DNA from 4 places in the Afifella sp. H1R genome. Region 3 is predicted to be linked to each of the others. Evidence: predicted binding sites of a transcription regulator. Region 3 holds the regulator's gene; each other region holds the start of a gene.
What was found. The regulator PhoB, encoded in region 3, activates phosphate uptake and scavenging genes when phosphate is short. The targets are predictions, from matches to a motif close to TGTCATNNANCTGTCAT.
Positions count from the first base shown of each region.

Region 1: the regulator PhoB is predicted to act here: its motif matches at 4,474-4,490, upstream of phnF (phosphonate metabolism transcriptional regulator PhnF).
Region 2: the regulator PhoB is predicted to act here: its motif matches at 5,147-5,163, upstream of L0F51_RS02860 (esterase-like activity of phytase family protein).
Region 4: the regulator PhoB is predicted to act here: its motif matches at 4,501-4,517, upstream of L0F51_RS15135 (YrbL family protein).

Region 1 covers NZ_JAKEDY010000001.1:1,860,471-1,867,960, forward strand. Annotated here, with positions in the region: gene phnL (phosphonate C-P lyase system protein PhnL) at 1-246, opposite strand, end outside; gene phnK (phosphonate C-P lyase system protein PhnK) at 250-1,026, opposite strand; gene L0F51_RS08895 (alpha-D-ribose 1-methylphosphonate 5-phosphate C-P-lyase PhnJ) at 1,035-1,928, opposite strand; gene L0F51_RS08900 (carbon-phosphorus lyase complex subunit PhnI) at 2,188-3,300, opposite strand; gene phnH (phosphonate C-P lyase system protein PhnH) at 3,300-3,899, opposite strand; gene phnG (phosphonate C-P lyase system protein PhnG) at 3,899-4,411, opposite strand; gene phnF (phosphonate metabolism transcriptional regulator PhnF) at 4,519-5,268, shown strand; gene L0F51_RS08920 (glycerophosphodiester phosphodiesterase family protein) at 5,306-6,574, opposite strand; gene L0F51_RS08925 (cytochrome C oxidase subunit IV family protein) at 6,716-7,018, opposite strand; gene L0F51_RS08930 (cytochrome c oxidase subunit 3) at 7,015-7,490, opposite strand, start outside.
Region 2 covers NZ_JAKEDY010000001.1:625,382-632,871, reverse strand. Annotated here, with positions in the region: gene tsf (translation elongation factor Ts) at 1-171, opposite strand, end outside; gene L0F51_RS02870 (30S ribosomal protein S2) at 203-1,288, opposite strand; gene dnaE (DNA polymerase III subunit alpha) at 1,547-5,002, opposite strand; gene L0F51_RS02860 (esterase-like activity of phytase family protein) at 5,210-6,430, shown strand; gene L0F51_RS02855 (ABC transporter ATP-binding protein) at 7,109-7,490, opposite strand, start outside.
Region 3 covers NZ_JAKEDY010000002.1:358,964-366,453, forward strand. Annotated here, with positions in the region: gene pstC (phosphate ABC transporter permease subunit PstC) at 1-838, shown strand, start outside; gene pstA (phosphate ABC transporter permease PstA) at 853-2,205, shown strand; gene pstB (phosphate ABC transporter ATP-binding protein PstB) at 2,314-3,060, shown strand; gene phoU (phosphate signaling complex protein PhoU) at 3,081-3,767, shown strand; gene phoB (phosphate regulon transcriptional regulator PhoB) at 3,785-4,480, shown strand; gene upp (uracil phosphoribosyltransferase) at 5,557-6,201, opposite strand; gene L0F51_RS13320 (phosphopentomutase) at 6,326-7,490, opposite strand, start outside.
Region 4 covers NZ_JAKEDY010000002.1:766,555-774,044, forward strand. Annotated here, with positions in the region: gene fabB (beta-ketoacyl-ACP synthase I) at 1-151, opposite strand, end outside; gene fabA (3-hydroxyacyl-[acyl-carrier-protein] dehydratase FabA) at 188-715, opposite strand; gene irrA (iron response transcriptional regulator IrrA) at 912-1,343, shown strand; gene L0F51_RS15125 (ABC transporter ATP-binding protein) at 1,513-2,628, shown strand; gene L0F51_RS15130 (YifB family Mg chelatase-like AAA ATPase) at 2,790-4,322, opposite strand; gene L0F51_RS15135 (YrbL family protein) at 4,657-5,352, shown strand; gene gshB (glutathione synthase) at 5,387-6,334, opposite strand; gene L0F51_RS15145 (YraN family protein) at 6,425-6,790, opposite strand; gene rsmI (16S rRNA (cytidine(1402)-2'-O)-methyltransferase) at 6,808-7,490, opposite strand, start outside.

The DNA of each region.
Region 1 (7,490 bases), on a different contig from region 3:
GGCCGTGGCGATATCGATCACATCCCCCTCGCCGGCGACACGGATCGCGCCGCGATCGGTTGAATAATTGCCGTAGATCATCTTGAGGATCGAGCTCTTGCCGGCACCGGACGGCCCGCCGAGCACGACGCATTCGCCGGGCATGAGCGTAAAGGAGACGTTTTCGACGACCGGAATGTGGATGCCGCCGCGCAAATGCATGGTGAAGCTCTTGGTGACGTCTATGAGTTCAAGACGGGGCTGCATCGCTCACACCTGCAGGATCGAAGAGACGAGAAGCTGCGTGTAGGGCGCATGCGGATCGTCGAGGACACGGTCCGTCAGCCCCTCCTCGACCACCTCCCCCGCCTTCATCACCATGATGCGGTGGGAGAGGAGCCGGGCGACGGCGAGGTCGTGCGTGACGACGAGCGCCGCCATGCCGAGATCCGCAACGAGCGCGCGGATGAGATCGAGAAGCCGCGCCTGCACGGAGACGTCGAGCCCGCCCGTCGGCTCGTCCATGAAGACGAGGCGGGGCGCGGTCACAAGGTTGCGGGCGATCTGCAGGCGCTGGCGCATGCCGCCGGAAAAGCCGCGCGGATCGTCGTCGATGCGGTCGGCGGGCACCTCCACGCGCTCGAGCCAGGAGCGCGCCGAACCGCGGATCTTGCCGTAATGCCGGTCGCCGATCGCCATCAGCCGCTCGCCGACATTCGCCCCGGCCGAGACGTTCATCCTGAGCCCGTCGGCCGGGTTTTGATGAACGAAGCCCCAATCGGTGCGCATCAGGAATCGCCGCTCCGCCTCGCCGAGCGCAGCAAGATCGCGCACGACACCGTCGCGCATACGGTAAGAGACGCGGCCTGATGAAAGCGGCAATCGGCCGGAGACGCAGTTCAACAATGTGGTCTTCCCGGAGCCGGATTCGCCGACGACGGCGAGAACTTCGCCCGGATAGAGGTCAAAGGAGACGTCTCGGCAGCCGATGCGCGGCCCATAAAAGCGCGTCAGCCCATCGACGGAAAGAAGCGGCGCATCATCCAACAGCACGCTCATGCGCCCTCCTCCATGGCCCCCGCGAGGTGGCCGCGATGCCCTTCTTCACGTCGGCCTTCACAGAAGTCGGTGTCGGAGCAGACGAACATGCGCCCGCCCTTGTCGTCCAAGATCACCTCGTCGAGATAGACGCCCTCCGCACCGCAGAGCCCGCAGGGCTCGGAGAAATGCTGTACCTCGAAGGGATGATCCTCGAAATCGAGGCTTTCGACGCGGGTGAAGGGCGGGATCGCATAGATGCGCTTCTCGCGCCCGGCGCCGTAGAGCTGCAGGGCCGGTGAATTCGTCAGTTTGGGATTATCGAATTTCGGAATGGGCGACGGGTCCATGACGTAGCGATCCTCCACCTTCACCGGATAGGCATAGGTCGTGGCGATATGGCCGTGGCGGGCGATGTCCTCGTAGAGCTTGACGTGCATGAGGCCATATTCTTCCAGCGCATGCATGACGCGTGTTTCCGTCTCGCGGGGTTCGAGAAAGCGCAAAGGCTCCGGGATCGGCACCTGGAAGACGAGGATCTGCCCGGCTTCGAGCGGCGTTTCAGGAACGCGGTGGCGGGTCTGGATGATGGTCGCATCGGCCGTGTGCGTGGTGGTGGCGACGCCGGCGACCTTGGCGAAAAAGGCGCGGATGGAGACGGCGTTGGTGGTGTCGTCAGCACCCTGGTCGATGACTTTCAGGACATCGTCGGGGCCGAGGACCGAGGCCGTCACCTGCACGCCGCCCGTGCCCCAGCCATAGGGCATCGGCATTTCGCGGCTCGCAAACGGCACCTGATAGCCCGGGATCGCCACCGCCTTCAGGATGGCGCGGCGGATCATCCTTTTCGTCTGCTCGTCGAGATAGGCGAAGTTGTAGGGGGTGTCGGGGCCCTTTTGCCGCGTGGTCATCGCTGGACCTCCGACCATTCTACGCCTGCCGCTCGCTCCCTTCCTCTCCCCGCTGGGGAGAGGTGCCCGCGCAGCGGGCGGTGAGGGGTGGAGACTACAGCAACCGCAAGCACCGGACGTTTCCGCCACCCCTCATCCGGCGCCTTCGGCGCCACCTTCTCCCCACCGGGGAGAAGAACAGTGGCCCGCTGCAACGCTTGAGCACGTAACGTCGACTCTGCGGCAGCAACCGCGCCAGACAAGACTGTCGTGAGCGCTCTCATTCTGCCGCCTCCTGATCTTCCTGCCCGTCTTTGGCCGGGCTGCGACCGGCTTCAAACTCCGCTCGCAGCCGGCGGAGGAGCTCCAGTTCGGCCTGGAAGTCGACGTAATGCGGCAGCTTCAGATGTTCCACGAAGCCCGTCGCCTGCACGTTGTCGGCATGCGACAGCACGAATTCCTCGTCCTGGGCGGCCGCGGTCTGATCTTCGCCGAGTTCGCGCGCCCGAAGCGCCCGGTCGCAAAGCGCCATCGCCATCGCCTTGCGCTCCGCATGTCCGAAGACGAGGCCGTAGCCACGGGTAAATTGCGGCGGCGCTTCGGCACTGCCCTTGAACTGATTGACCATCTGGCACTCCGTCACCTTGATGCGCCCGAGAGGCACCGGAAAATCGAGACCCGGCACCTCGATCTCGACATCGACCTCACCCATGCGGATTTCGGCCGCGAAGGGATGCGAGCGGGCAAAGCCCCGCTGTGTCGAATAGCCGAGCGCCAGGAGAAAGCCCTCGTCGCCGCGGGCGAGCGCCTGCAGGCGGAGATCGCGGCCGGCCGGAAACGACAGGGGCTCGCGCGTGAGATCGGCAGGCTCGTCTTCGCCATCCGGATCGGGCTCGATCAGCCCGGCCTGACCGAGGAGGTCGGTGACGCGCGGCATCGTCTCCGTTCCCGCGTCCTCGGTGCTCGCCGCCTCCTCCACCGCGTCGTCCTCCTCGAGGGCGGGATCGAGAAGCCGATGCGTGTAGTCGAAGGTCGGTCCGAGAAGCTGCCCACCGGGAAGATCCTTGAAGGTCGCCGAGATGCGCCGCTCGACGAGCATCCCGCCCGTTTCGATGGGCCGAGAGGCGCCGAAGCGCGGCAAAGTCGTGCGATAGGCGCGGACAAGAAAGATCGCTTCGACGAGATCGCCCCGCGCCTGCTTGATCGCGAGCGCCGCGAGCCGGCGATCATAGAGCGAGCCCTCGCTCATCACCCGGTCCACGGCAAGCGACAGCTGCTCCAGGATCTGCGTGACGGTCAGCGACGGAACGTTCCGATCGCCACGCCGCTTCTCGGCGAGAAGGCGATGCGCATTGGCGATCGCCGCCTCGCCGCCTTTTACCGCGACATACATTAGGCCTCTCCCATGATCCGAGTGGAGCGCGGCAGCCCGAGGATCGCCGAGGGGGCGGCGAGCACGAGATCGACGCCGCGAGGAAAGAGCGTCCGGTTGGAGCGGAATTCTTCGACGAGCCTTTCCGGAAGACCCTCGACCTGCACGCCCGCCACGTCCTCGATGCCCGGACCGGAAAGCCAGAGATTGCGACCGCGGGAGAAGCCGGCGACCTGCACGATGAGCGTTGTCGAGCGATCGGGATATTGCTCGGTCCCAAGCCCGAACTCCGATAGCGCCGGCATTTTTTCGGGATCGGCGACCACGGCAAAGAGCGCCCGCGCCGGCACCACCACGATTGGCGCGCCGATGTGGAAGCCGACCCATCCACGCACCTCGCCGCTGGCGTTCAGCGCCTTGTCGAGAAAGACCGGCGTATCCGCATCGGCAAGGGCTGCGAGAACGGCGGCCGCCGCCGGCTTCAAGGGAGGCGGAGGCGCCACAAGCCGAGGCATGTCGACGACACGGCCAGGTCGCGACAGAGCATCGAGCAGCCGCCGAAACACCGCCTGCGAAGCGAAGACCGGGTCCTTGAAACCACCGCCAAGCGCGTCTGCCATCAGTTTTCTCCCCGCACCATGGTGAAGAAATTCACCCGAGTGGCCGCTGTTTTCACGCGCACCTGACGGTCCTCCTTGGCGGCTCGTGCCGCGACCGGAGCCACCACGCGATCTTCCACGAAGGCGCGTGTCGCCTCGCTTTGCCAAAGCGCGTCGAAGACGGCGACGAGATGCGCCCGCTCGCGGTCGCGCCCGAGAATATGGCCATAGCCCACCTCGCCGCTTGCAAGCCGAACCACCGTCCGCGTCACGGTCACCTCGCCGAGATTGAAGGGAGCGCCACCACCGCCGATGCGCCCGCGCGTCATGGCGAGACCGAATTCCGGAGACCTCAGCACCTCGAATTCCGGCGAAGGATCAAGCGCTCTCAAGGCCCCGTCGAGCTCATCGGCACGGGCGCGCACGAGGACGGACAGCACCTCCCGGCGCCGCTTGAGTGTTTCCGTCGCGAGGTCCGCGTCCTCGGAAGCGGCCGCGTTCCGGTCGCGAGTTGCGCCGGCGGTGTCTGCCATGTCGGAACCTCGAGCTTCAACTTGTCTATTGTTATATACAAGCATACAATAGGCAGACAAGCTTGACACAACGATGACGGTCCGACGCTCGGGGGACGAAAACGACGATGGAGAATGTGCATCGCGGAGCCGGCGTTTCGTTGTGGCGCCAGATCGCCGATCTGTTGCGCGGCGAGGTACTGTCGGGGCGCTGGCCGGCCGACACGGCCCTGCCCTCCGAAAGCGCCTTGTCGGAGCGTTTTGGCGTCAACCGCCACACGCTGCGCCGCGCGCTCGCGGCGCTTGCCGCGGAGGGGCTGGTGCGCTCCGATCAGGGCCGCGGCACCTTCGTCACCTCGGAGCGCCTCGCCTATCCGATCTCGCGGCGCACGCGCTTTTCCGAGATCGTCAGCCGTCAGGCGCGGGCGCCCGGCGGCCGCCTGATCGCAAGCCGTATCGAGCCCGCGCCCGTCTGGCTCGCCGACCATCTGAAGCTCGCGCAGGGCACGCCGCTCATCACGCTCGAAACCCTGAGCGTCGCCGACGGAGTACCGATCTCAACGGCAAGGAGCTGGTTTTCCGCCGAACGGTTTCCCAATCTCGTGGCGGTCTATGCCGAAACGGGATCGATCACCCGGGCACTCGCCCATCACGGGGTCGAAGATTATGTCCGCCGCTGGACCAAGGTGCGTGCGCGACCTGCAGAGCCCGCCGAAAACGAGAAACTCGCTCTGCCGCGCGGGGCGACCGTCCTCGTGACGGAATCGCTCAATGTCGAACCCGACGGCACGCCCCTGCATCTGTCGCTGACGAGTTTTGCGGCGGAGCGCATGGAAATCGTCATCGAAGAGGACGGCAACGACAAAGGGCGCCTCTGACGGCGCCCTTTCCGTGTTCGCGCCCGAGGTTGGGCGGCTACTTCAGATCCATGCAATTGGCATAATAGGTGACGGTCGCCGGCCAGTCGGAGAACATGCCGATAACGCCGACATCCTTGGCGAGCACGTCGATCACCTCGTATTCGTCGCCCGGATGCGAGATCGCATCCTTGACCGACTGATAGTAGTAGCCGCCACCATCGGTGAGCGTGCCGGAGCGCTCGAGCGACCAGGTGATGATCTGGAGACCCGCCTCCTTCGCAGCCTTCGCATAGGCCGACGGCACGATCTCTCCCGCCTCGTCGAGGGTGAGGAGCATATGGCTCGGCGGCGCGATGATCTTCACGCCCTCGTCGGCAAGCTCCTGCATCGACGGCTCGAACGTCTCCGGATTGTTGGCATCAAAGCCTTCGAGCGTCTCGTCACGATCATCGAGGAAGACACCCTGCTTGCCGAACTCCGGATCGTTCTTGATCCAGTAGAGAATGTCGCGGAGCTGGAAGGATTGCGGATAGACGTCGCTCGGATCGATGCCCGCCTCCTTGTATTCGTCGATCATCTGCTCGGCGTAGTCATCCTGTGTGTATTCACCCTCGAACGGCATCTCCACGCTCGGCTCCTTGAGCTCGGGCGTGAACTTGACCCCGAGATCCTTGAAGAGCGCGATCGATTCCTTGTGAGACATCAACTCGCCGTTCGTGGCGTAGAGGTCGGTGCGCCAGGACGGCGTCGCATCCATGAATTCGGCAACGCTCGTCGCATCCGGATTGCCCGCATCCATTTTGCCCTTGAGCGACTTGAACTCCGCAAGCGTCAGATCGGACGTGCAGCACTTCACCTCAGCCTTCTTGTCGCCGGAGGCCGGGCTGAACGGGGTCGTGCATTTCGCAGCGAGATCGTCGTGGGCGAGAATATCGGTCGTCGTCGCGAGATCGCATTGCGAATGCCGGCAGACGAGCTCGCGATCCTTGGTGAAGGCGACGTCGCATTCGATGATGCCGGCCCCCATCGCGGCGGCCGCCTGATAGGACTGGCGGGTGTGTTCGGGAAACTGCATCGGCGCGCCGCGATGGCCGATGGAAAAAGTCGTGCGATAGAACGGCCCAGTCTCGCAGGCCTTCAGCGCATCCTTGAGCTCGCCCTCGTCTATGTCGTTGACGAGATAGAAAGGCCGCGGGCCGAGCTGCGCCTGCGGACGCGCATCCTGCGGGTGGGAATCCTGGGCGAGCGCATCGGCTGCAAAGCCGCAGACCACACCCAAAAGGGCGCCGGCCGCAAAGGCCGAACGAACGAGAACGTGCTTCATGGGCTAATCTTCCTCGATGGCAAAACGCGATGGCAAAGCGGACCGCACAGGGCCGAAACCTCGCATATACGCGGGGCGCAAACACGAAATGTCGCGCGGATGACGGGAAGATGAAGCATCGCAGGAAGAAGGGTCCCGGTGTCAGCGGGTAAGATAATCGCTGAAAGTCAGGACGAAGAGCGCGGTGAGCCACAGCCCGGAAGCGCCCGCGGCAAGGCGCAACAGCGCCCCGGATCGCGCCAGATGCATAAAGACCACTGAGGAAAGGCCAGCCATCACGACGGCGACCGCAAGATTGACGACCACCTTCCAGATGCCGATCGGCCAATAGGCGACCCACCAGGAGGCGAGGAAGAGCACCATCAGCGCCGCCCAGACGAACAACTCCGGAAAGAGAAGCTGCCGCAGGTCAGGCTCACGCCGATCGTTCCGCCCCACCATCATGATCGCCCCACGAGATAGAGAAGTGGGTAGAGAAAGATCCAGATCGTATCGACGAAGTGCCAGTAGAGGCCCACGACCTCGATTGTGCTGGTCTTGTCGGGCACGACGCGCCCGCGATGGACGAGGATCGCGACGACCGCCCAGGCCCCGAGCCCGATCGCCATATGGAGGGCATGGATGCCGGTCATCGCCCAGTAGAAGGAGACGAAGATCACGGCGTGTTCCGACAGGTCGAAAAGCGGATCGCCGGGCACGAAATGGCTCTCGATGTCGTGGTGATATTCGTAGCCCTTGAGCGCCAGGAAGAGGAGGCCGAGCGCAATCGTCGCCGCAATCAGCCTGACGACGAGGCGCGAACGCCCGAATTCCGCGGCCTTCACGGCAAGTGCGGCCGTCAGGCTCGAAATCAGGAGAATTGCCGTATTGGCACTGCCGATGAGGACGAGCGTCTCGCGTCCGGCCTCCTCGAACG
Region 2 (7,490 bases), on a different contig from region 3:
AGCGGCAACGCGGCCCGCCTTCTTGGCAGCCTTCGCGAGACCTTTCGCACGCAGCCAGTCGACGGCGGCATCCATGTCGCCATCCGCCTCCTGCAGTGCCGTCTTGCAGTCCATCATGCCGGCGCCGGTCTTGTCGCGCAGCTCCTTGACCATCTGGGCCGTTACAGCCATCGATCATGTCCTCTCTTGCGTGTGCGCAGCCTTAGGCTGCGGCTTCCTGTTCTTTCACCAGCGCGGTCGCCTGCGCGATCCAGTTCTCGCGCTCAACACGGCCAGCGGATCCGAGCGCCGCGTCGAGACGTTCCGTGTCCGCCTGATCGAGACCGGCGATCTGGGAGTAACGGGTCACACCGAGCTGGTTCAGCTTCTGCTCCAAAACGGGGCCGATACCGTTGATCTTCTTCAGATCGTCAGCGTCGCCTTCCGGACGCGCAAACAACGGCTCGACGTCCCCGGCCTTGTCCGACGACGCAGCGTTGTCGGCCTGCGCATTCGCTTCCGGATTGGCAGCCTCGGGCGCCTCGCCGCCGAAGCTTGCATCCTCGAGCGCGGCCTCGCTCACCTCTTCAGAGGCACCGATGTCGACACCCATGTCGCCCTGGCCGCGCGAAATGCCGTCGAGCACCGCCCGCGTGACGAGATCGCAATACAGTGCGAGCGCGCGACCGGCGTCGTCGTTGCCCGGGATCGGGTAGGAAATGCCTTGGGGGTCGCTGTTGCTGTCGACGACGGCAGCGACCGGAATGTTGAGGCGGCGCGCTTCAGCGACGGCAATCGATTCCTTGTTCGTGTCGATGACGAAAAGGAGATCCGGAATACCGCCCATGTCTTTGATGCCGCCAAGCGCGCGCTCAAGCTTGTCGCGTTCGCGCGTGAGCGACAGACGCTCTTTCTTGGTGAGGCCCTGGACGCCTTCCTCGAGCATCCCTTCCAGCGTCTTCAGCCGCTGAATGGAATTGGAGATCGTCTTCCAGTTGGTGAGCATACCGCCGAGCCAACGGGAGTTGACGTAATACTGGGCGCAACGCCGTGCCGAATCGGCCACGACCTCAGACGCCTGCCGCTTCGTGCCAACGAACAGCACGCGACCGCCCTGCGCGACCACATCGCTCACAGCCTGCAGCGCACGATAGAACATCGGCACCGTCTGGGCGAGATCGATGATGTGGATATTGTTGCGCTCACCAAAGATGTACGGAGCCATCTTCGGGTTCCAGCGGTGAGATTGATGACCGAAATGAACGCCAGCCTCGAGCAGCTGGCGCATAGAAATATCAGGAAGCGCCATTTTTCGTCTCCGGTTGTACCTCCGCAGGGACGGACGGCAGACCGCCACCGGATGCCTCTAAAGCAAATACCCTGCGTGTGTGATGGCCGGCCCTATAAGGGGCGGGCGGCTTTTTTGCAACGCCCAAATGGGCATGCGAGACGCGCTTCGCAAGTTGAAGAGGGTCCAGCAGCGTCGCGCGATTGCTGACGACACGCCAAAAAACGCACCGCGTGCGGTGGGGAGAGGCCGCACCGGCCTCTCCCGCACGCTCTCACATCATTGAAGGTCGACGTGAACGACGCCCGGCACTGCCTTGATTGCGCTCGCGACTTGCGGGGTGACCTGATAGCGCCCGGGCAATCGGATCTCGATCTCCCGATTTTCGTCTCGCCGCAGCAGCACCAGTGACACCTGTGACTGGCCAGGCCCGTTCAACCGGCTTGCCAGACGCTCGACGGGATCGCTGTCGTTCAAATAGACCGTCAGCGCCATGCTGAGCTGCGCGGCCATCTCCTCGAGCGGCTCCACGCCGACGATGCGCACCCTGAGATCGTCCGTCTCGTCTTCCATCTCAGCGGTCAGGCGGAAAAGATAAGAGCGGCCCGGCTCGAGCTTGTCGCGCCATTCGAAAAGCTGCTCCTGATACAGCACCGCCTCGAACTGTCCCGAGGGATCAGACAAAGTCAGAATGCCGATGCGTCCGCCGGAGCGCGTCCGCTTTTCCTGTTTGCGCACGACAGTCGAGGCGACGAGGCCGGCCTCCGCGCCGAGCCGCCTCACCTTGTCGGCAAAATCCTTCCATGAGCTGCCCCCCTTCTTCCTGACGATGTCGGAATAGGCGTCGAGCGGATGTCCGGACAGATAGGCTCCGACGGCGGCAAGCTCGCGCATGAGCTTTTCCGACTGCATCCACGGATCAGCTGGCAGAAGGTTGAGTTCGGGAGCATCGCTCGGCGCAGCAAAGAGATCGACCACGCCCGCCTCCTGGCGCGCATGATGCTCGGTACCCGACCGCAGAAGCCGCCCGACATTGGCAAAGACGGTCGCACGATCGAGGCCGAGCGAATCGAATGCACCCGCCTGGACCAGGCATTCCATCGCGCGCCGACCGATCACCCTCGGATCCGTGCGCGCCACGAAGTCGGCGAGATCGGCGAAGGGCCCGTCGCGTCGAGCTTCGACGATATGCTCGACCGCATGCTGGCCGACGCCCTTCAATGCCGACAGCGCATAGATGATGGCGCCCTCCTCCACGTCGAAGAACGTGCGTGGGCGGTCGATGTCCGGCGGAAGCACCTGGATGTCGAGGCGCTTCGCTTCGAGCCGAAATTCGTTGAGCTTGTCGGTGTTGCCCATGTCGAGCGTCATCGACGCCGCCAGAAATTCTGCAGGGTGATTGGCCTTCAGATAGGCCGTCTGATAGGCAACGAGGGCATAAGCTGCGGCGTGGGATTTGTTGAAGCCGTAGCTTGCGAATTTCGCCACGAGGTCGAAGACCATGGCAGCATCGGCGGCCTTCACGCCATGCGCCTTGGCGCCTTCGACGAAGCGCTCGCGCTGGGCGTCCATCTCCGCCTTGATCTTCTTGCCCATGGCACGACGAAGAAGATCGGCTTCACCGAGCGAATAGCCCGAAAGGAGCTGGGCGATCTGCATCACCTGCTCCTGGTAGATGATGACGCCGTAGGTCTCCTTCAGCGTCGGCTCGAGTTCGGGCAGGAGGTAATCCGGCTCTTCCTCGCCGTGCTTGCGCCGGTTGTAGGTCGGGATGTTGTCCATCGGTCCCGGCCGGTAGAGCGCGACGAGAGCGATGATGTCCTCGAAACGGTCGGCGCGCATACCGACGAGCGCGCGGCGCATGCCCTGACTTTCCAGCTGGAACACGCCAACCGTTTCGCCGCGGGCGAGCATGGCGAAAGTCGTCGGATCGTCGAGGGGCAAAGCCGCGAGATCGCAATCGATCTTGCGTTTGCGCAGAAGACGCACCGCCTTGTCGAGCACGGTCAGCGTCTTGAGGCCGAGGAAGTCGAATTTGACGAGACCGGCCTGTTCCACCCATTTCATGTTGAACTGGGTGACGGGGAGGTTGGAGCGCGGGTCGCGGTAAAGCGGTACCAGCTCCTCGAGCCGGCGGTCACCGATCACGATACCTGCGGCATGCGTCGAGGCGTGGCGATAAAGCCCTTCGAGCCGCGTGGCGATGTCGATCAGACGACCGACCACCGGCTCGCGCTCGATCTCTTCCTGAAAGCGCGGTTCGTCGGCGACGGCCTGGGCCAGAGTGACCGGGTTCGACGGATCGGCCGGCACCAGTTTGCAGAGCCGATCGACCTGGCCGTACGGCATTTCGAGCACACGGCCGACATCGCGCAGCGCAGCGCGCGCCTGCAGCGTTCCGAAGGTGATGATCTGGGCCACCTGCGCCTTGCCGTAGCGCTCCTGGACATAGGTGATGACCTCGTCGCGCCGCTCCTGACAGAAATCGACGTCGAAGTCCGGCATCGATACACGCTCCGGATTGAGGAAGCGCTCGAAGAGGAGATTGAAACGCAAGGGATCGAGGTCGGTGATCGTCAAGGACCACGCGACCACCGAACCGGCGCCCGAGCCACGGCCTGGCCCCACCGGAATGCCGTGTTCCTTCGCCCATTTGATGAAGTCGGAAACGATCAGGAAGTAGCCCGGGAACTTCATCTTCTCGATGATACCGAGCTCGAAACTCAAACGTTTCTCGTAATCCTCCACGCTGAGGCCCGGCGCGCAGCCATGCTTGGCGAGACGCGCCTTCAGGCCCGCTTCGGCCTGCTCGCGCAGCTCGGCCGCCTCGTGCGCCTCCGCCGTCTCGGCATCGGCAGCCGCCCCGCCGACGAAACGCGGCAGGATCGGACGGCGCGTCTTCGGCCGCATCTGGCAGCGCACGGCGATTTCGACGGTGTTTTCTATCGCCTCGGGGAGATCGGTAAATTTCTCTGCCATCGCCTCGGCCGACAAGAAGCCGTGCTGGCGGGTAAGCTGCCGGCGATCGTCTTCGGAGACGACGCGGCCTTCCGCGACCGCCAGCAGTGCATCATGCGATTCGTAATCGTCCTCGCTTGCGAAGAAGGGTTCATTCGTCGCAACGATCGGCACGTCGCGCGCATAGGCAAGGTCCAGAACACCCGCTTCGGCAGCCGTCTCGATCTGCATTCCATGGCGCTCGATCGCCACATAAAGCCGGTCCTGAAAAATCGTCTGAAGCGCCCTCAGCCGCCCGGCGGCATCCTCCGGGCGATTGGCGAAGATCGAGGGATAAAGCACGCCATCATGGCCGCCCGTCATCGCCAGAAGCCCGTCGCCATACGCCTGCAAGAGTGGCGCCGTCAGCGGCAGCCCGGCGGAATCTTCGCCGAGATAATAGGCGGTGACGAGGTGAACGAGGTTCTGCCAGCCAGTTTCGTTGGCGCAGAGCAGGAAGAGATGTTCACGCCCCGCGGCCCGGAAGTGCGGCTCGGCGCGGCGCTCCACGTTCTCCGACAAAGCCACGGGCAATTTGCAGCCGATGAGCGGCTGGATGCCGGCGCCGGAGGCTTTTTGAGAGAATTCGAGCGCGCCAAAAAGATTCGCCGAATCGGTCACGCCCACAGCGGGCATGCCTGCGCTCTTGGCGAGCTTGATGAGCTTTGCGACCGGGAGCGCACCCTCCAGCAGCGAAAAGGCTGAATGACAATTGAGATGGATAAAATGCGGTGCCAAGAGTGGACTCCTTCACGCCTCTTGTATCGCCGCTGGCGACCGAACGACAGGCACGAGCGCCCCTCGTCCCCACCCATCTCTCTCAGCCCCGCCGTTGCGCCCCGCCCCGGCTGCGACGCCACGTCAGCCAACCCGCGATGGTCCCGTCATGGATCCGTCGCCAAGTTGCGCTTCCTAAGAAAAGTACGAATCGCCCGAAGACCTACCGTGCCCTCTGTCTCCCCCCTCTCCCTCCTCCTCGTCATTCTCGGAACCATCGCGGCGTCGAGCCCGGGAGAGGCCGAAGAAGCCGGCAGCCTGCCCCCACCCGTCTTCCACGGGGCCCTGATATTGCCGAAAAACCTCGAGGTCGAAGGAACGCCTTTCGGGGGAATCTCCGGCCTCGACTACGATGCAGCGAACGACACGTTTTACGCACTCTCGGACGACCGCGCGCAGCGCGGACCGGCACGATATTACACGCTCCACCTGACCCTCGACGCCGACGGCATCCACGGCATAGACATCACGTCGATGCATGTTCTCAGGCCGCCGGGTGGCGGTCAGTTCTCTGCAGGCGAAATCGATCCAGAGGCTTTGAGGCTCTCCGCCGCCGGCACGCATTTCTACTGGTCGAGCGAAGGCGACGAGAACAGCACTCCGGAGATCTTCATTTCCGACCTCGACGGCCGCGCGAGTGGCCAGCTCTCTTTGCCTGACGCCTATCTGCCCAATCCCACTGGCACCCACCACGATGGCACCCGCCCCGAAGGTAACCGCCCCAATGGGACCCAGGGCGTGCGCGACAATCTCGGCTTTGAGGCGATCACCCTCTCCCCGGACAACACACGCCTTTACGCGATCACCGAAAATGCGCTCATTCAGGACGGCAGCCAGGCGACGCTCTACGCCGGAAGCCCGTCGCGCATCATCGTCTTCGACCTCGCCTCCGGCAACGTCGCCGCAGAGTATGTCTACGAGTCCGATCCCATTTTTCGCGCCCCCGCATTTCCGCTCGGCGGCGCCGACAATGGCGTTTCAGAAGCTCTCGCGCTCGCCGACGGTCGTCTCCTCGTCATCGAACGCTCTTATGCGGCAGGCGTCGGCAACCACATCGCCCTCTATGTCGTCGACCTCGACGATGCGGACGACATTTCTGGTCTCGAAAGCATTGCGGATCGCGATGTCCGCGCGGTGCGAAAGACGCCCTGGCTCGTCCTCGATGAAGGAACCTTCGGCCTCGATCTCGATAACATCGAGGCTGCGAGCTTTGGCCCGATGATCGACGGCCAGCCTTCGCTCGTCCTTGCCTCAGACGACAATTTCAACCCGCTTGGCCAGGTCACACAATTCCTGCTCTTCACCTTCACGGCGCCGAACGCCATTCCGGACACAGAGCCGTCAGGTGGTCTCCCCGTGTCGCAGCGAAAATCCGGCACCGCGGATTGATTGCCCCTGCTCGACGCGGCCATCACGTCCTGCCCGGACGCCTCGCAACCAACCCGAGAGCAACACCATGAGACGGCCAAGCAGCCACCGGTTGCTCACCAACAACCGCACGTCCCTGCGAAATCGCAGCCGACGAACCGGCGCCGCCATTCGCGCGGAAAAGGCCTCAAAGGGGCGCGAACAACCCAAGGCTCAGGACGTATAAAGAGGCCGTCAGCACCACGGTCGCAGCGAAAGACAGAAGCTCAGAAGCGAACATATTCATCGTATACTCCCTCTTTGTTCTCATCCTGTTCTGCTTTTTGATTTCTGTCAACCCCGGTGCCTGTTGGGCTTTTCACGGCGTGCGCTTCTGCTCTTTCGGAAGGCTCGCAGCCGCAGGACTTCCGCAGATGAAAAGGCAGCGCTCTGGCAAAGACGCCTGTCAGCGGAGGCGTCGCGGCCCCTCAGACCCACGTTTGGACTGAACGCACAGATGTACGGCGCCTATTGTGACAGAAGCCGGCCGAGGAGAGCGTGTGCGGGCTGCTGGCGCGCCAAGGGCGCAAAAGCCCAGTGGCGTGCGCGCTCAACCGGCGATGTCCGGAGAGAATCGTTTGGATTTGAGGTCGTCGGCAAGACGTGCTGCCGAAACGGCACGATGTCGTTCAGCCATGCGCCTTGCGATGGCCGGCCGCCTCAGGCGCCCTCGTAAGGCACGATCTTGCCGTCTCTCAGCGTGACGGTGCGATCCATGCGCTTTGCCAGAGCGAGATTGTGGGTCGCAACCAGCCCGGCGAGGCGCGTCTCACGCACGAGCCGGGTTAAGGCATCAAAGACATGGTCCGACGTCTTCGGATCGAGATTGCCGGTCGGTTCGTCGGCGAGAAGGAGGCGCGGCGCATTGGCGAAGGCCCGGGCGATCGCCACCCGCTGCTGTTCGCCGCCGGAAAGCTCGGCAGGTCGATGATCCGCGCGATGATCGACGCGCAAATAGGCAAGCAGCTGGCGCGCCCGTTCCATCGCTTCCTGACGGGACAGGCCCGCGATCATTTGCGGGATGACGCAGTTCTCGAGCGCG
Region 3 (7,490 bases):
GACCGTCGGCATCGTCGCCTCGCTTCTCGGCGAGGCGGTGCGCTTCTTCGGCTTCGTCAATCCGCTCGATTTCTTCTTCGGCACGGTCTGGAACCCGCGCTTTTCCTCCGTCGGCGCCGGCCAGGGCGATTTCGGCCTGCTGCCGCTCCTCGTCGGCACCTTGATGATCAGCGCCATCGCCATCCTCGTGGCGCTGCCGATCGGGCTGATGACGGCCATCTACATGGCCGAATACGCCTCCTCGCATCTGCGCAACATCGCCAAGCCGATCATCGAAATCCTCGCCGGCATCCCGACGATCGTCTACGGCGTCTTCGCCCTCACCGTCGCGGGTCCGTTCTTCGCCGATATGGGGGCCGCCGTTGGCCTCGACATCAGCGCCACCAGCGCCTTCACCGCCGGCGCCGTCATGGGCGTGATGATCATTCCGTTCATCTCCTCGCTCTCCGACGACATCATCACGCAGGTGCCCGCCTCCATGCGCGACGGCTCGCTCGGGCTGGGCGCCACGCGCTCTGAGACGATCAAGCGCGTCATCCTGCCGGCGGCGCTCCCCGGCATCGTCGGCGCCTTTCTTCTCGCCGTCAGCCGCGCCATCGGCGAAACCATGATCGTGGTGCTCGCCGCCGGCAATTCGCCGGTGCTGCGCTTCAACCCGTTCGAGCCGAGCACCAGTGTCACCGTCTCGATCGTCAATCAGCTGACGGGCGACACCGATTTCGCCAGCCCGCAATCGCTCGTCGCCTTCGCCCTCGGCCTCACGCTTTTCATCATGACGCTCGGCCTCAACGTCGTGGCGCTCTACATCGTCCGCAAATACCGGGAGCAGTACGAATGAGCGCGACCGACACCATGTCCGCTTCGGCGCCCGTCGACGGCCAGCTCAACGCCGTCCGGGCCAGCCTCAAGCGCCGTCATGCGCAGGAGCGCCGGTTCCAGGTGCTCGGCCTTGCCGCGATCTTTGCCGCCCTCGCCATGGTGGCGGTGCTCTTCGGCTCCGTCCTCTTCAAGGGCGTGCCAGCCTTCTGGCAATCGACCCTGCATCTTGAGATTTCGCTCAATGCCGATGTCATCGACGTCGGACAGCCGCCGGTCCAGAAGGCCAATCAGAACCCGGCCGAATTCCAGGCCGAGCTGACCGACTGGCGGCGCGCGCTCGCCCGCGTCAGCTGGAACAAGATCCTCGAAAACGCCGTGCGCGGCGTGCTGCCGGCCGATCTCGCCGACGCCAAGACCCGAGATATCGTCGGCATCGTGGCAAGCGGCGAGCGCTATGCCTTGCGCGACATGGTGCTCGAAGATCCGAACCTCATCGGCCAGACGATCGAGGTCGATCTTCTCGCCGACGCCGATGTCGACAATTGGCTCAAAGGCAATATCGACCGTTCGCTCGGGCAAAGCCGTCAGCAGCTCTCCACCGGCGAGCAGGAAATCGCCGATGCGCTCGCCGAAAAGGGCGTCATCACGCAGAGCTTCAATTCCGGCATCTTCTTCAACGTCGATTCGCGCTCCTCGCCGGCCTCGGCCGGTCTTGCCGGCGCCTTCATGGGCTCGCTCTACATGATGCTCGTCGTCATCATGCTCGCGGTTCCGATCGGCGTCGCCAGCGCCATCTATCTGGAAGAATTCGCGCCGACGAACCGCTTCACCGATTTCATCGAGGTCAACATCAACAACCTCGCCGCCGTGCCGTCGATCGTCTTCGGCCTCCTCGGCGCCTCGATCTTCATCAACTGGATGCATCTGCCCCTGTCGGCGCCGCTCGTCGGCGGTCTCGTCCTCACCTTGATGACGCTGCCGACGATCATCATCGCCACCCGCGGCACCTTGCGCGCCATTCCGCCGTCGATCCGCGAGGCGGCGCTCGGGCTCGGTGCCTCGCGCACGCAGATGGTCTTCCACCATGTCCTGCCACTCGCCATTCCGGGCATTCTGACGGCCACCATCATCGGCGTCGCCCAGGCGCTCGGCGAGACCGCGCCGCTCCTTCTCATCGGCATGAACGCCTTCGTGGCCAGCGTGCCGGCGAGCCCGATGGATCAGGCGACGGCCCTGCCCGTGCAGATCTACCTCTGGCAGGGCAACGAGAACTTCAATTTCTTCGAAGCCCGCACAAATGCCGCCATCATCGTCTTGCTTGGTCTGATGATCAGCCTCAATGCGATCGCGATCCTGCTGCGCCAGCGCATCGAGCGGCGCTGGTAACTGGGAGAATTCGCCATGAACGATATCAGCCACAGCCCGAGCGCGGCCAAAGCCACGGCGACGAAAGCGCCGCCCGAAGTGCCGCAGGAGAGTGCCGCCGTGCCGAAAATGCGCGCCGAGAAAGTTTGCGTCCATTACGCCGACAAGCAGGCCCTGTTCGACGTCGATCTCGACGTTCCGGAGAATCAGGTGATCTCGCTGATCGGCCCGTCCGGCTGCGGAAAATCCACCTTCCTCAGATGCCTCAACCGGATGAACGACACGATCGACATCGCGCGCGTCTCCGGCCACATCACGCTCGACGGCGAAAACATCTACGACAAGGCACTCGACGTCGTGGAGCTCAGGGCCCGCGTCGGCATGGTCTTCCAGAAGCCGAACCCGTTCCCGAAGTCGATCTTCGAGAACGTCGCCTACGGGCCGCGCATCCATGGCCTCGCCTCCGGCAAGCGCGACCTCGAAGAGATCGTCGCCACGAGCCTGCAGCGCGCCGGCCTCTTCAACGAGGTGAAAGACCGGCTCGACGAGCCCGGCACCGGCCTCTCCGGCGGTCAGCAGCAGCGCCTGTGCATCGCCCGCGCGATCGCCGTGAACCCGGAAGTCATCCTGATGGACGAGCCGTGCTCGGCACTCGACCCCATCGCCACCGCCAAGGTGGAAGAGCTGATCGACGAACTGCGCGAAAACTATACGATCGTCATCGTCACGCATTCGATGCAGCAGGCGGCGCGCGTCTCGCAGCGCACGGCCATGTTCCATCTGGGTTATCTCGTCGAGGAGGGGCCAACGGACATGATGTTCACCAACCCCACCGACAAGCGCACCCAGGACTACATCACAGGCCGCTTCGGCTAATCGGGAGAGGAGTGAGCCCCGTGTCTGAACATATCGTCACCTCCTATGACGAGGAATTGCGGGAACTCGCCCGCTCCATCGCCGAAATGGGCGGTCTCGTCGAACAGCAGCTCGACGAGGCGGTGAATGCGCTGTTGAGCACCAATGCGCAGCTCGCCCAGGACGTCATTCTCGGCGACCGCCAGATCAACCAGATGCACTACCAGATCGAAGAGCGGGCGATCCTCGTCATCGCCAAGCGCCAGCCGATGGCTCAGGATCTGCGCGAAACCGTTGCCGCGATCCGCATCTCGCACGATCTGGAACGCGTCGGCGACCTCGGCAAGAACATCGCCAAGCGCGCGCTCGCCATCGAGGATCAGCGGATGAACCACCAGCTTCGCCGCGGTGTCGAACATCTGGCGAGCCTCGGCCTGCGCCAGCTCAAGGACGTGCTCGACGCCTATGGCTCGCGCGACGTGCAGAAGGCGATCTCGGTGTGGCGCTCCGACGACGAGATCGACGCCATGTATGTGTCGCTGTTTCGCGAGATGCTCACCTACATGATGGAAGATCCGCGCAATATCGGCATGTGCACGCATCTTCTCTTCTGCGCCAAGAACATCGAGCGCATCGGCGACCACGCCACCAACATCGCCGAGACGATCACCTATCTCGTCACCGGCAAGCAGATGGAACGCGCGGCGACTGCGCCGTCCGCGGGTTGACGGAGTGAGCCATGCAGGTGCCCCGGATTCTCGTCGTCGAGGATGAAGAACCGCTGACGCTGCTTCTGCGCTACAACCTGGAGGCGGAAGGCTATTCCGTCGATACGGTGGGGCGCGGCGACGATGCGGAATTGCGCCTTCTGGAAGAGGCGCCGGACCTCCTCGTGCTCGACTGGATGCTGCCGGGCCTTTCCGGCATCGAACTCTGCCGCCGCGTCCGCATGCGCGAGGCGACCGCAAAACTCCCCGTCATCATGCTGACGGCGCGCGGCGAGGAAGACGAGCGCATCCGCGGGCTCGCCACCGGCGCCGACGATTATGTCGTCAAACCCTTCTCGGTGCCGGAGCTGATGGCCCGCGTGAAGGCGCTCCTGCGCCGCACGCGCCCGGAAATGGTCGCCGACAAGCTCGCCGCCGGCGATCTCGAACTCGACCGCGGCACCTTCCGCGTCTTTCGCGGGGGGCGCGAGATCCATCTCGGCCCGACCGAATTCCGGCTTCTGGAATTCCTGATGCGCAGCCCAGGGCGGGTCTTCACCCGCGAGCAGCTCCTGAACGGCGTCTGGGGCCGCGACGTCTATGTCGACGAACGCACCGTCGATGTGCATGTCGGCCGCCTCAGAAAGGCGATCAACCGCGGCCGCATGCGCGACCCGATCCGCACCGTCCGCGGCGCCGGCTACGCCCTCAACGAACAGTTCGTCACCACCTGATTTCTTCGGGACAGTCCCGCCGGGATCTGCGGTGATGAGGACGCGAGAGCTTCTTCGTTCCCGTGTGGCTTCGCTCCGACGTCGGCCAGGAAGCGCGTCCCCTCCGTCATCGCTGCAACTTAAGAACAGGGCCCCCTTCCTCTCCCCTCTGGGGAGAGGTGCCCGCGAAGCGGGCGGTGAGGGGTGGACGACAATCAGGCACCGCGCGGGATGGAAGACCACCCCTCATCCGGCGGGCTCTGCCCGCCACCTTCTCCCCACGGGGAGAAGAACGGGAGCGCTGCAACGCGCTTGCGGCGACACGCGTGTCCGCGCGGCTCCCGCACGAGGCAGCGAGAGCTTCTTGGTTCCCGTGTGGCTTCGCACCAGCGAAAGCCAGAACGTGCTCTCATCAGTGCCGTCCCAATGACCCTTATCGCTGCGCTTTCCGTGGCCGCTACGATTTCCGTGGCAGCTGCGATTGAAGAACAGCGCCTGCGGCAGGCTCCCTTCCTCTCCCCCTCTGGGGAGAGGTGCCCGCGAAGCGGGCGGTGAGGGGTGGACGACAATCAGGCACCGCGCGGGAGGGAAGACCACCCCTCATCCGGCGGGCTCTGCCCGCCACCTTCTCCCCAGAAGGGGAGAAGAACGGGAGCGCGCTGCAACGCTCTCGCGGCGAGAAGCTTGTCCGCGCGGCTCCCGCACGAGGCAGCGAGAGCTTCTTCGTCCGCCTGTGGCTTCGCACCAGCGAAAGCCAAGAACGTGCTCTCATCAGTGCCGTCGCAATGACCCTTATCGCTGCGATTTCCGTGGCCGCTACGATTTCCGCGGCCGCTGCAACTGAAGAACAGCGCCTGCGGCAGGCTCCCTTCCTCTCCCCTCTGGGGAGAGGTGCCCGCGAAGCGGGCGGTGAGGGGTGGACGAAGAACGGATCTCGGCGCGGGATGGAAGACCACCCCTCATCCGGCGGGCTTCGCCCGCCACCTTCTCCCCAAAAGGGGAGAAGAACGGGAGCGCTGTAACGCCCTTGCGTCAGATGCGCTCGTCATCCTCAAGGCGAGGGGAAGAGCGTCCAGCAGGCAACCCGCCGAAAAACCCTACTTCGTCCCGTACATGCGGTCGCCGGCATCGCCGAGGCCCGGCAGGATATAGCCGTGGTCGTTCAGATGGCTGTCGATCGCGGCCGTCACCACCGGCACGTCGGGATGAGCGGCACGGAAGCGTTCCACGCCTTCGGGCGCGGCGAGCAGGCAGACGAAGCGGATGTCCTTCGCCCCGCGCTCTTTCAGGCGCTGGATCGCGGCGATCGCCGAATTCGCCGTCGCCAGCATCGGATCGACGGCGATGACGACGCGCTCGTGCAGATCTTCCGGCGCCTTGAAGTAATATTCCACCGGCTGCAGCGTCTCCGGATCGCGGTAGAGACCGACATGGGCGACGCGGGCCGCCGGCACCAGATCGAGCATGCCTTCCAGGAGGCCGTTGCCGGCGCGCAGGATGGAGGCGAAGACGAGCTTCTTGCCGGCCAGGGTCGGCGCCTCCATCGTGGCGAGCGGCGTCTCGATCGTCGTCGTCGTCAATTCCAGGTCGCGCGTCGCCTCATAGGTCAACAGCGCCGCAATCTCGCGCAACAGACGGCGGAAACTCGCCGTGGACGTGCCCTTGTCGCGCATGATCGTCAGCTTGTGCTGCACCATCGGATGATCGACGACGGTCACATCCCGTCTCGTTGAAGCGTCCACGCCCCTCTCCTTCTCGTCTCTTGTTCGTCGGCGGCTTCTGTCTCACCCTGGGTGAAATGGGTCACGGCACCGAGGTCAACCCGCCGCCTTGAACCGAAAGGCGATATTCACCGGCGAAATCGCCTCAGATCAGGCTCGCGCCCGCGGCAAGAGGCGGCAGGGCAAGATGCGCCGACAGCGTCTGGCCGACATCGGCATAGGTCGAAAGCTCGCCCGCCGGACGCCCTTCGATGCCCGGGCCGAAGGCCAGAACCGGCACGGTTTCACGTGTGTGGTCGGTGCCCACCCAGGTCGGGTCGTTGCCGTGATCGGCCGTCAGGATGACGAGGTCGCCCGGCTTCAACAGCGCAAAGAGCTCCGGCAGGCGGCGATCGAAGGCTTCGAGCGCCGCCGCATAGCCGGCCGGATCGCGGCGATGGCCGAAGATCTGGTCGAAGTCGATGAAGTTGGTGACGATGAGGTCGCCGTCCTTTGCCGACCGCGCCGCCTCCAGCGTCTTGTCGAACTGGCTCTCGTTCTCCGGCGCCTTCAGCGTCTGCGTCACGCCGTGACCGGCAAAAATGTCGGAGATTTTTCCGATCGCCCAGACGTCGCGCCCCGCCTCCTTCGCCTCGTCGAGAAGCGTGCGCGCCGGCGGCGGCACGGAAAAATCCCGCCGGTTGCCGGTGCGTGCGAAAGTCTCCGCGCTGTCGCCCGTAAAGGGGCGCGCGATCACCCGGCCGATGCGGTACGGGTCGCAGAGCTTTCTCGCGATCCGGCAGGTCTCATAAAGGCGTTCGAGCCCGAAAGCCTCCTCATGCGCGGCGATCTGAAAGACGCTGTCGGCCGAGGTGTAGCAGATCGGCTTGCCGGTCTTCACATGCTCTTCGCCGAGCTCCGCAATGATCGCCGTCCCCGACGCATGCGTGTTGCCGAGAATGCCCGGCAGTCCCGCTTCGGCGATCAGCGCCTCGGTCAGCTCCGCCGGAAACGCTGGCTCTTCGGTCGGAAAATAACCCCAGGCCTCGCGCAACGGGCAGCCGGCGAGCTCCCAATGGCCCGTCGTCGTGTCCTTGCCGCGCGAGCGTTCGCGGGCAAAGCCCCAGATCGCCTCGGGTTCTGCGACGTGCTCGACACCGGCCGGATAGGCGCCCGACGCTGCCTCCGCGGCCCGCCCGAGCCCCAGCCGGTTCATGTTCGGGATGTTGAGCGGTCCTTGCCGCAGCCCCGCGCGGTCGGCCTCGCCGTTGGCGCAGCGCTCGGCGATATGGCCGAGCGTGTTCGCGCCCTCGTCGCCGAAGTCCGCCGCG
Region 4 (7,490 bases), 410 kb from region 3:
CGCCGTGCACCTGACTGCGCAGGCCATGCTCGGCATAAGACGGCGCGAACACGATCCCCGAGCGCGCTTCCCGCAGGCTGGTGAGAACCTCCTGCGTATTGTTGCCGATCGAGGATACGATCCCCATACCGGTGACGACGACCCGTCGCATCACCTTCTCCCTTTGATAGTCCGGTCCTGGCGCGCCTTACGCGGTGGCGACAGCCTGATTCGCTGTGAACAGCCCGACCTTCAGATCTTTTGCGCGGTAAATGACTTCTCCGTCGGCCTTCAGCCAGCCATCGGCGATGCCGAGCGTGAGTTTGGAGCGCAGGATGCGCTTCAGCTCTATTCCGTACTCCAGTCGTTTGACGGTCGGAAGAACCATACCGGAGAATTTCACTTCTCCGACGGAGAGCGCGCGGCCCTTGCCCGGGGCACCGAGCCAGCCGAGGAAGAAGCCGAGAAGCTGCCACAGGGCATCGAGACCCAGGCAGCCCGGCATCACCGGATCGCCATGGAAATGGCAGGGAAAGAACCAGAGGTCGGGACGGACCTCCATCTCGGCACGGATCCGCCCCTTGCCGTATTCGCCACCTTCGTCAGCAATCTCCGAAATACGGTCGAACATCAGCATCGGCGGCAGCGGCAATTGCGCATTGCCCTCCCCGAAAAGCTCTCCCCGCCCGCAGGCAAGAAGGTCCTCATACTCGAAATGGCTGCGCCGCTCATTCATTGCATTGGTCTTTCTGTGAGGCGGGTCATTTGGGTTCCTTAACGACAACCCGCTACCTAACATACCGCGCCGCGTAGCGAAACCGAGCCGCGCGGCAACAGCGACACAGCGTCAGAGTTGTCAGAACGATACAAATTCGCATATAGGGCTAAAGGCAGCGTCCTATAAACTCTTTGACTGCCGAGAGCGAGCTGACATGACGGCTATACACAACCACAATTCGCCTGAGCAGCTGACCCGTTGGCTGCGTCGTGCCGGTCTGCGGCCGACGAGACAGCGTGTGGCCCTGGCCGGCTTGCTGTTCAAGAAGGGTGATCGGCATATTTCCGCAGAGCTTCTGCACGAGGAAGCGCAACTGATGCGGGTGCCGGTCTCGCTTGCGACGATCTACAACACCCTGCATCAGTTCACCGAAGCCGGGCTGCTGCGAGAAGTCGCAGTCGATGGGGCGCGGACCTATTTCGACACGAACGTGTCCGACCACCACCATTTCTTCGTCGAAGGGGACAATTCCCTTATCGATATCGATGGTCCAGTGAGCCTGACGCACGTTCCCGAGCCCCCCGAAGGCATGGAAATCACCGCCGTCGAGGTCGTGGTGCGGGTGCGTCGCCGGACAGACGCCTGAGACGAAAGCCAGGTCGCAATTCCTCAGGCGTAGCGGCCTAAGAGAGCTTTGCGCCGGACGGAGCTGCAGCCTCTCGCCCCATCGGGCGTTTCCCAGACAATTGCTTGAAGCGAAGGGCCGGCGGCGCCTTCGCTGAACGGCGATCGGTCGTCAAATGGGAGGAGCTTCGATGGCAAATGTCAGGCTTAGCGGCGTCGATAAGGCCTTCGGCAAGGTCAAAGTGCTCGAGGGCATCAACCTCGATATCGAGGATGGGGAATTCGTCGTCTTCGTCGGCCCATCCGGTTGCGGCAAATCCACGCTTTTGCGCGTGATCGCCGGGCTTGAAGACATCACGCGCGGCACGCTCGAAATCGGCGGAGAGATCGTCAACGACCGCACTCCGAAGGAGCGCGGCATCGCCATGGTGTTCCAATCCTACGCGCTCTATCCGCATATGAGCGTGTACGACAACATGGCCTTCGGGCTCCGCCTCGACAAAGGGGCCGGGCGCGATGCGGTGGACAAGCGGGTTCGCGAGGCGGCGCGCATTCTCCAGATCGAGCCCTATCTCGACCGGCTGCCGAAGGAGCTTTCCGGGGGCCAGCGCCAGCGCGTGGCGATCGGGCGCGCGATCACCCGGGACCCGGCGGTCTTTCTCTTCGACGAGCCCTTATCGAACCTCGATGCGGCGCTGCGCGTGCAGACGCGCATCGAGATCGCCCGTTTGCACGAGAAGATGCCCGACACGACCATGATCTACGTGACCCACGACCAGGTGGAGGCGATGACGCTCGCCGACCGCATCGTCGTGTTGAACAAAGGCCGGGTCGAGCAGGTCGGCACGCCGTTGGAGCTCTACCACCGGCCAGACAATTTGTTCGTGGCGAAGTTCATCGGCTCGCCCGCCATGAACATTCTAGCTGCCACCTTCAGCACCACGCAGGACGGGCTGCGGGTCGCACCCGAAGGCGGCAGAGACCTCACTCTCCCACGCTCCGAGGGGATCGCCATCCCACAAGGCCCTGGTCATCTCGGTGTCCGACCGGAAAGCCTCCGCCTCGCGGAAGCCGGCGAGGCCACATTGATCGAAGGCGAGGTGACGCTGGTGGAGCTTCTGGGCGAGGTCACGCTCGTCTACGTCGATATCGGCCGCCAAGACGATCCCGTGGTGGCGAAACTTGCCGGCGAAGTGGCGGTCGAGCGCGGCGAAAGCGTGCGTCTTGCTGCCAATGCCGAAGATTTGCAGCTCTTCGACGCAAACGGCCGGGCTCTTCGACACCAACGAGTGCAGAAAGCCGCCTGACCGGCCGTTTTTCGCGGACGTGCCACACGGGCGATCACGCTCGGGCGAGGACGCATGGCGCCGCTCATCCCCCCTGCGGATGATCGCGGGAAGAGGCTCGAGCGCCCCTTTTCGGCATCACTCGGCCTTTGGTTTCCGCGGCTTTTCCGCGGATGCGCGCCTCATGCGGCCGCGGCAAGCAGAGACGCGCTCTGGCGGTAGCTCAAGGCCTCCGCCACATGGATGCGGCGCACCTTTTCCTCCTGGTCGAGGTCGGCGAGCGTGCGCGCGACCTTGAGGACGCGGTGGTAGCCGCGCGCCGATAAGCCCATCGCTTCCGCGGCATCGCGAATGAGACGGGCACCGGCCTCGTCCGGAGCTGCGACATCTTCCACCACGCGACTGCCGGCGCGCGCATTGATGCGCAGGCCCGGCAGGCCGCGGGACATGTAGCGCTCCGCCTGCATCGCACGCGCCGCCGCCACACGCTCGCGCACGGCCGCACTCGGCTCCGCCTCGGCCGGCCCGATCAGATCGATGGCGGAGAGTGCCGGCACCTCGATGCGAAGATCGATGCGGTCGATCAAAGGCCCTGAGAGCCGGGCCTGATAATCGGCCGCACAACGGGCGCCGCGCCGGCAGGTATGCCCGGGCTCGCCCGCCATACCGCAGCGACACGGGTTCATCGCCGCAATCAATTGAAACTCAGCCGGGTAGGTGACCCGGTGATTGGCGCGCGCGATGACGGCTTCGCCGGTTTCGAGCGGCTGGCGCAGCGAATCCAGCACGGCCGGCGTGAATTCCGGCAATTCATCGAGGAAGAGCACGCCGTGATGGGCAAGCGACACCTCGCCCGGACGCGCATTGATGCCGCCGCCGACCATCGCCGCCATGGAGGCCGAATGGTGTGGCGCCCGATAGGGTCGCTGGCTCGACAGCCGCCCGCCGGCAAGTGTCCCCGCGATCGAGGAGATCATCGACACGTCGAGGAGTTCGCGCGGCGCAAGCGGCGGCAAGATCGAAGGCAGCCGGCTCGCCAGCATCGATTTGCCGGCCCCCGGAGGGCCGATCATCAGCATGTTGTGGCCACCGGCTGCGGCAATCTCCAACGCCCGTTTGGCGCTCTCCTGACCGCGGATCTCTGAGAGATCGGGAAGGGCCTCGCTCGCGGCGCGAAGTGCGGGCTTGGGCTGGGACAGGACCTGACTGCCGGCGATGTGATTGGCGAGCGCAATCAGGCTCTTCGGCGCCAGAATGGCGAGTTCTTCACCGGCCCACGCAGCCTCCCCGCCGCAGGTGGCGGGGCAGATGAGCCCCTTCTTCAGCGCATTGGCACTGATGGCGGCCGGCAGCACACCCGCCACCGCTTCGATGCGACCGTCGAGGCCGAGTTCCCCAAGCACCACATGATCGCTGACGGCATCGCCCGGAATGGCGCCCATCGCCGCCATCAGGGCAAGCGCGATCGGCAGATCATAATGGCTGCCTTCTTTCGGAAGGTCTGCCGGGGCGAGATTGACGGTGATGCGCTTGGCCGGAAGCGCGAGACCCGACGCATGAATCGCCGCCTGCACACGTTCTCGACTTTCCGCCACCGCCTTGTCGGGCAGGCCGACAATGTTGAAGAGCGTGCGCCCCGGCGCGATCAGCACCTGGACATCGACGGGGATCGCCTCGACCCCGCGAAAAGCCACTGTCGTAACGCGAGAAACCATCGTCCCCACCCCCGTTCTGATTGCAGAATGACTCAGCTTTTGGAGGATGACAAGAACGAAAAAGGAACACGATCCGAGAGGCGCACCTGTTGCGCAAGAGAAACAATATGAAACGCATCAGTCACTTTTTTGCGTTTCCGGGCCCCCAGTCCTTGAAACCGTCACGCCCGCGGACTTTATGACAAATACATAACATTCGCGGCGGATCGACGCTGCGGGTGCGAACAGGCGGCCGGGGCACATGGTCTGCGATTCGATTGAAAAGAGGCGCGCTTCGGCGCGCCTAAGGGCGTTTTTTGCGCCGGTTTGGGCGTTCGTCGCCGGACCGGAAACGATGCACGCGCAAGCGGACCGGCGGTCCGAGGCGGGCATCGTCAATCTCAGCCGGGCGATCCCGTTTGCGCGCGGAGGTCGACGGCTCTGCTTTGTCGATCCCTCACGCAAAGATCGCGGGATCAAGGTGCGGCGACCGGATTACACGCTGGCCGACCAGCGCCGGTCAAAGGCCGCGTGGAAGCGTCTGCGACCGCTCGTGCGCTTCGACGACAACCGTCAGGACGAGCACATTCTGCGCCGCCTCGGCCAGGTCCGCGGCGAGGCAGCCTTCGCGCATGTTGCGCGGCAGTTCGGCTTCCTACGGACAAGCCTCGGGATGGGGCTCTCGGTGGAGCTCATTCGCGACGGCGACGGCGAGATCTCACGCACGCTCGAAAGCTATCTGACGATCCACGGCTATTCGCCGGAATGTCAGGCGGCCGTTGAGACGTTTTGCGACCATCTCGTCACCTATCGCGTGCCGACGCGAAAAATCATGTTGTGCAATGTTCTCGTCCAGGAAGACATCGACGGCCAAATCCGCCGGCTCGTCCTCATCGACGATTTCGGCACGACCAATTATTGCCCGTTCTTCCTGCGCACCGACGCGTCGCAAGAACGCAAGGTGTTGCGCAAGGTCGACGATTTCGTCGCCCGCATTCACGGCTTCGTCGCCGGCGAGGTGATGCCGTCGGCCGTCTCGCTTCTCGACTGAGCCAGGCTTGAGGGCGGGGGTTCTGCCCCGCCCGTCAGCCCACGCAGCGCTGTTCGATCGCGTCCCACACCATCGCAGCCGCATCGATATCCGAAAAACGCTGCAACTCGCGGATGCCTGTCGGCGAGGTGACGTTGATCTCCGTCATCACGTCGCCGATCACGTCGATGCCGACGAGAATGAAGCCGCGCGCCTTGAGTTCCGGGCCAATGCGCGCGCAGATTTCGCGGTCGCGGTCGGTGAGATCGGCGGCGACAGCCTTGCCGCCGACATGCATGTTCGAGCGCGCATCACCCACCGCCGGGATCCGGTTGATCGCACCGGCGGGCTCGCCGTCGACGATGATGATGCGTTTGTCGCCCTTGCGGATCTCCGGCAGATAGCGCTGCACGACGAAGGGCTCGCGGAAGGTCGTTTCGAAAAGTTCGATCAGCGAGGACAGGTTTTCGTCCCCCTCGCTGATGCGGAAAACGGCGGCACCACCATTGCCGTAGAGCGGCTTCAAGATGATGTCGCGGTGCTTTTCGCGGAAGGCGCGGATCGCTGCGATGTCGCGGGAGATCAACGTCTCGGGCATCAGATCGGAAAATTCGGTGACGAAGAGTTTTTCCGGCGCGTTGCGCACATGGGCCGGATCGTTGACGACGAGGGTCTTCGGGTGAACGCGCTCCAAGAGATGCGTCGCCGAGATATAAGCCATGTCGAAGGGCGGATCCTGACGCATCAGGACGACATCGAAATCTTCGAGCCCGAGCTGCTGATCCGCCTCGTCGAGCTCGTAATGGCGGCCGACCTCGTCGGCAACGCTCACCGCCCGCATGCGGGCAAAGACGCGGCCGGCTTCCATCGAAAGGTGCCGCGGCTCGTAATAGAAGAGGCTGTGGCCGCGCTTTTGCGCCTCCAGCATCAGCGCGAAGGTAGTATCGCCGCGAATATCGATCTGAGCGATCGGATCCATCTGCACTGCGACTGAAAGGGCCATTGGTCTCTCCGTTCTTCTGGCTTCTGCGTTAGCCGCGCTTCATTCCCGATGCAATCAAGTGGCCCGATGCAATCGAGTGGCCGGAGGCATTCAATTGGGAGGGCGAAAGGCGTCCGCAAGATGCCGAGGCAAACGAAAAGGCGAAACGAGAACGAGATCGAAGCGCTGCGTGAATTGCATGGCGGCGGGATGCCGCGAGGTCCAAACGCTTGCGGCGGCGCCGATGCGCCTTTCGCTGCGTGGGGTAAGCGCCCAGTCTGCCGCTGCTCTTTCACCGCGAAGCTTCACCTCGACGAAGGCGACGGTGCGGCCGCGACGGGCAATGAGATCGATCTCGCCAAGTGGCGTCCGGTAGCGGCGTGCGAGGATCCTATACCCCTTCATCATGAGGAAGAGCGCCGCCGCCATCTCGGCCATATGGCCCTGTCGGTAGGCCCGGCGCCGCTTCTCGCTCATTCAGTGCCCCCCGTCTCTCACTCCTTGCCGAGCGACAGCGCACGCTGATAGAGCGCGCGCCGCGGCAGGCCGGTTTCCTCCGCAACCTCGCGGGCGGCATCCTTGACCCCCATCGTGCCGAGACGCTCGGCGAGCATGCGGTCCAGATCGGCCTCATCGAAGCCTTCACCCGCCTCCCTGGGGGCTGGGGGCCCGATCACGACGACAATCTCGCCTTTGTCCTGTTCGCCCGCCGCGTCGGCAAGATCGGCGAGCGAACCACGCAGGAACGTCTCGTGCAGCTTCGTCATCTCCCGGCACAGACAGACGGGCCGATCTCCGAGGATCTCGTTTGCGTCGCGGGCGAAGGCCTGGAGCCGATGCGGCGCTTCCAGAAGAACGAGGGCGAAGGGAAGATCGGCGAGCCGCCGAAGCGCGTCGCGCCGGGCTTTCTCCTTCGCCGGCAGAAAACCCAGAAAGAGCGTCGCCTCGGCCGAAATCCCGGCAACGCTCAAGGCCGCGGTGAGGCTCGAGGCGCCGGGGATCGGATGGACGGCAACACCTTCGGCGACCGCACGCGCGACGAGCCGCGTGCCGGGATCGGAGACGACCGGCGTGCCGGCATCCGTGACGAGCGCCACGGCCTCGCCCTCCGCCATCAGCTTCACGAGGCGGTCGTCGACATCGGGATGGGAATGTTCGTGATAGGCGGTGAGGCGGC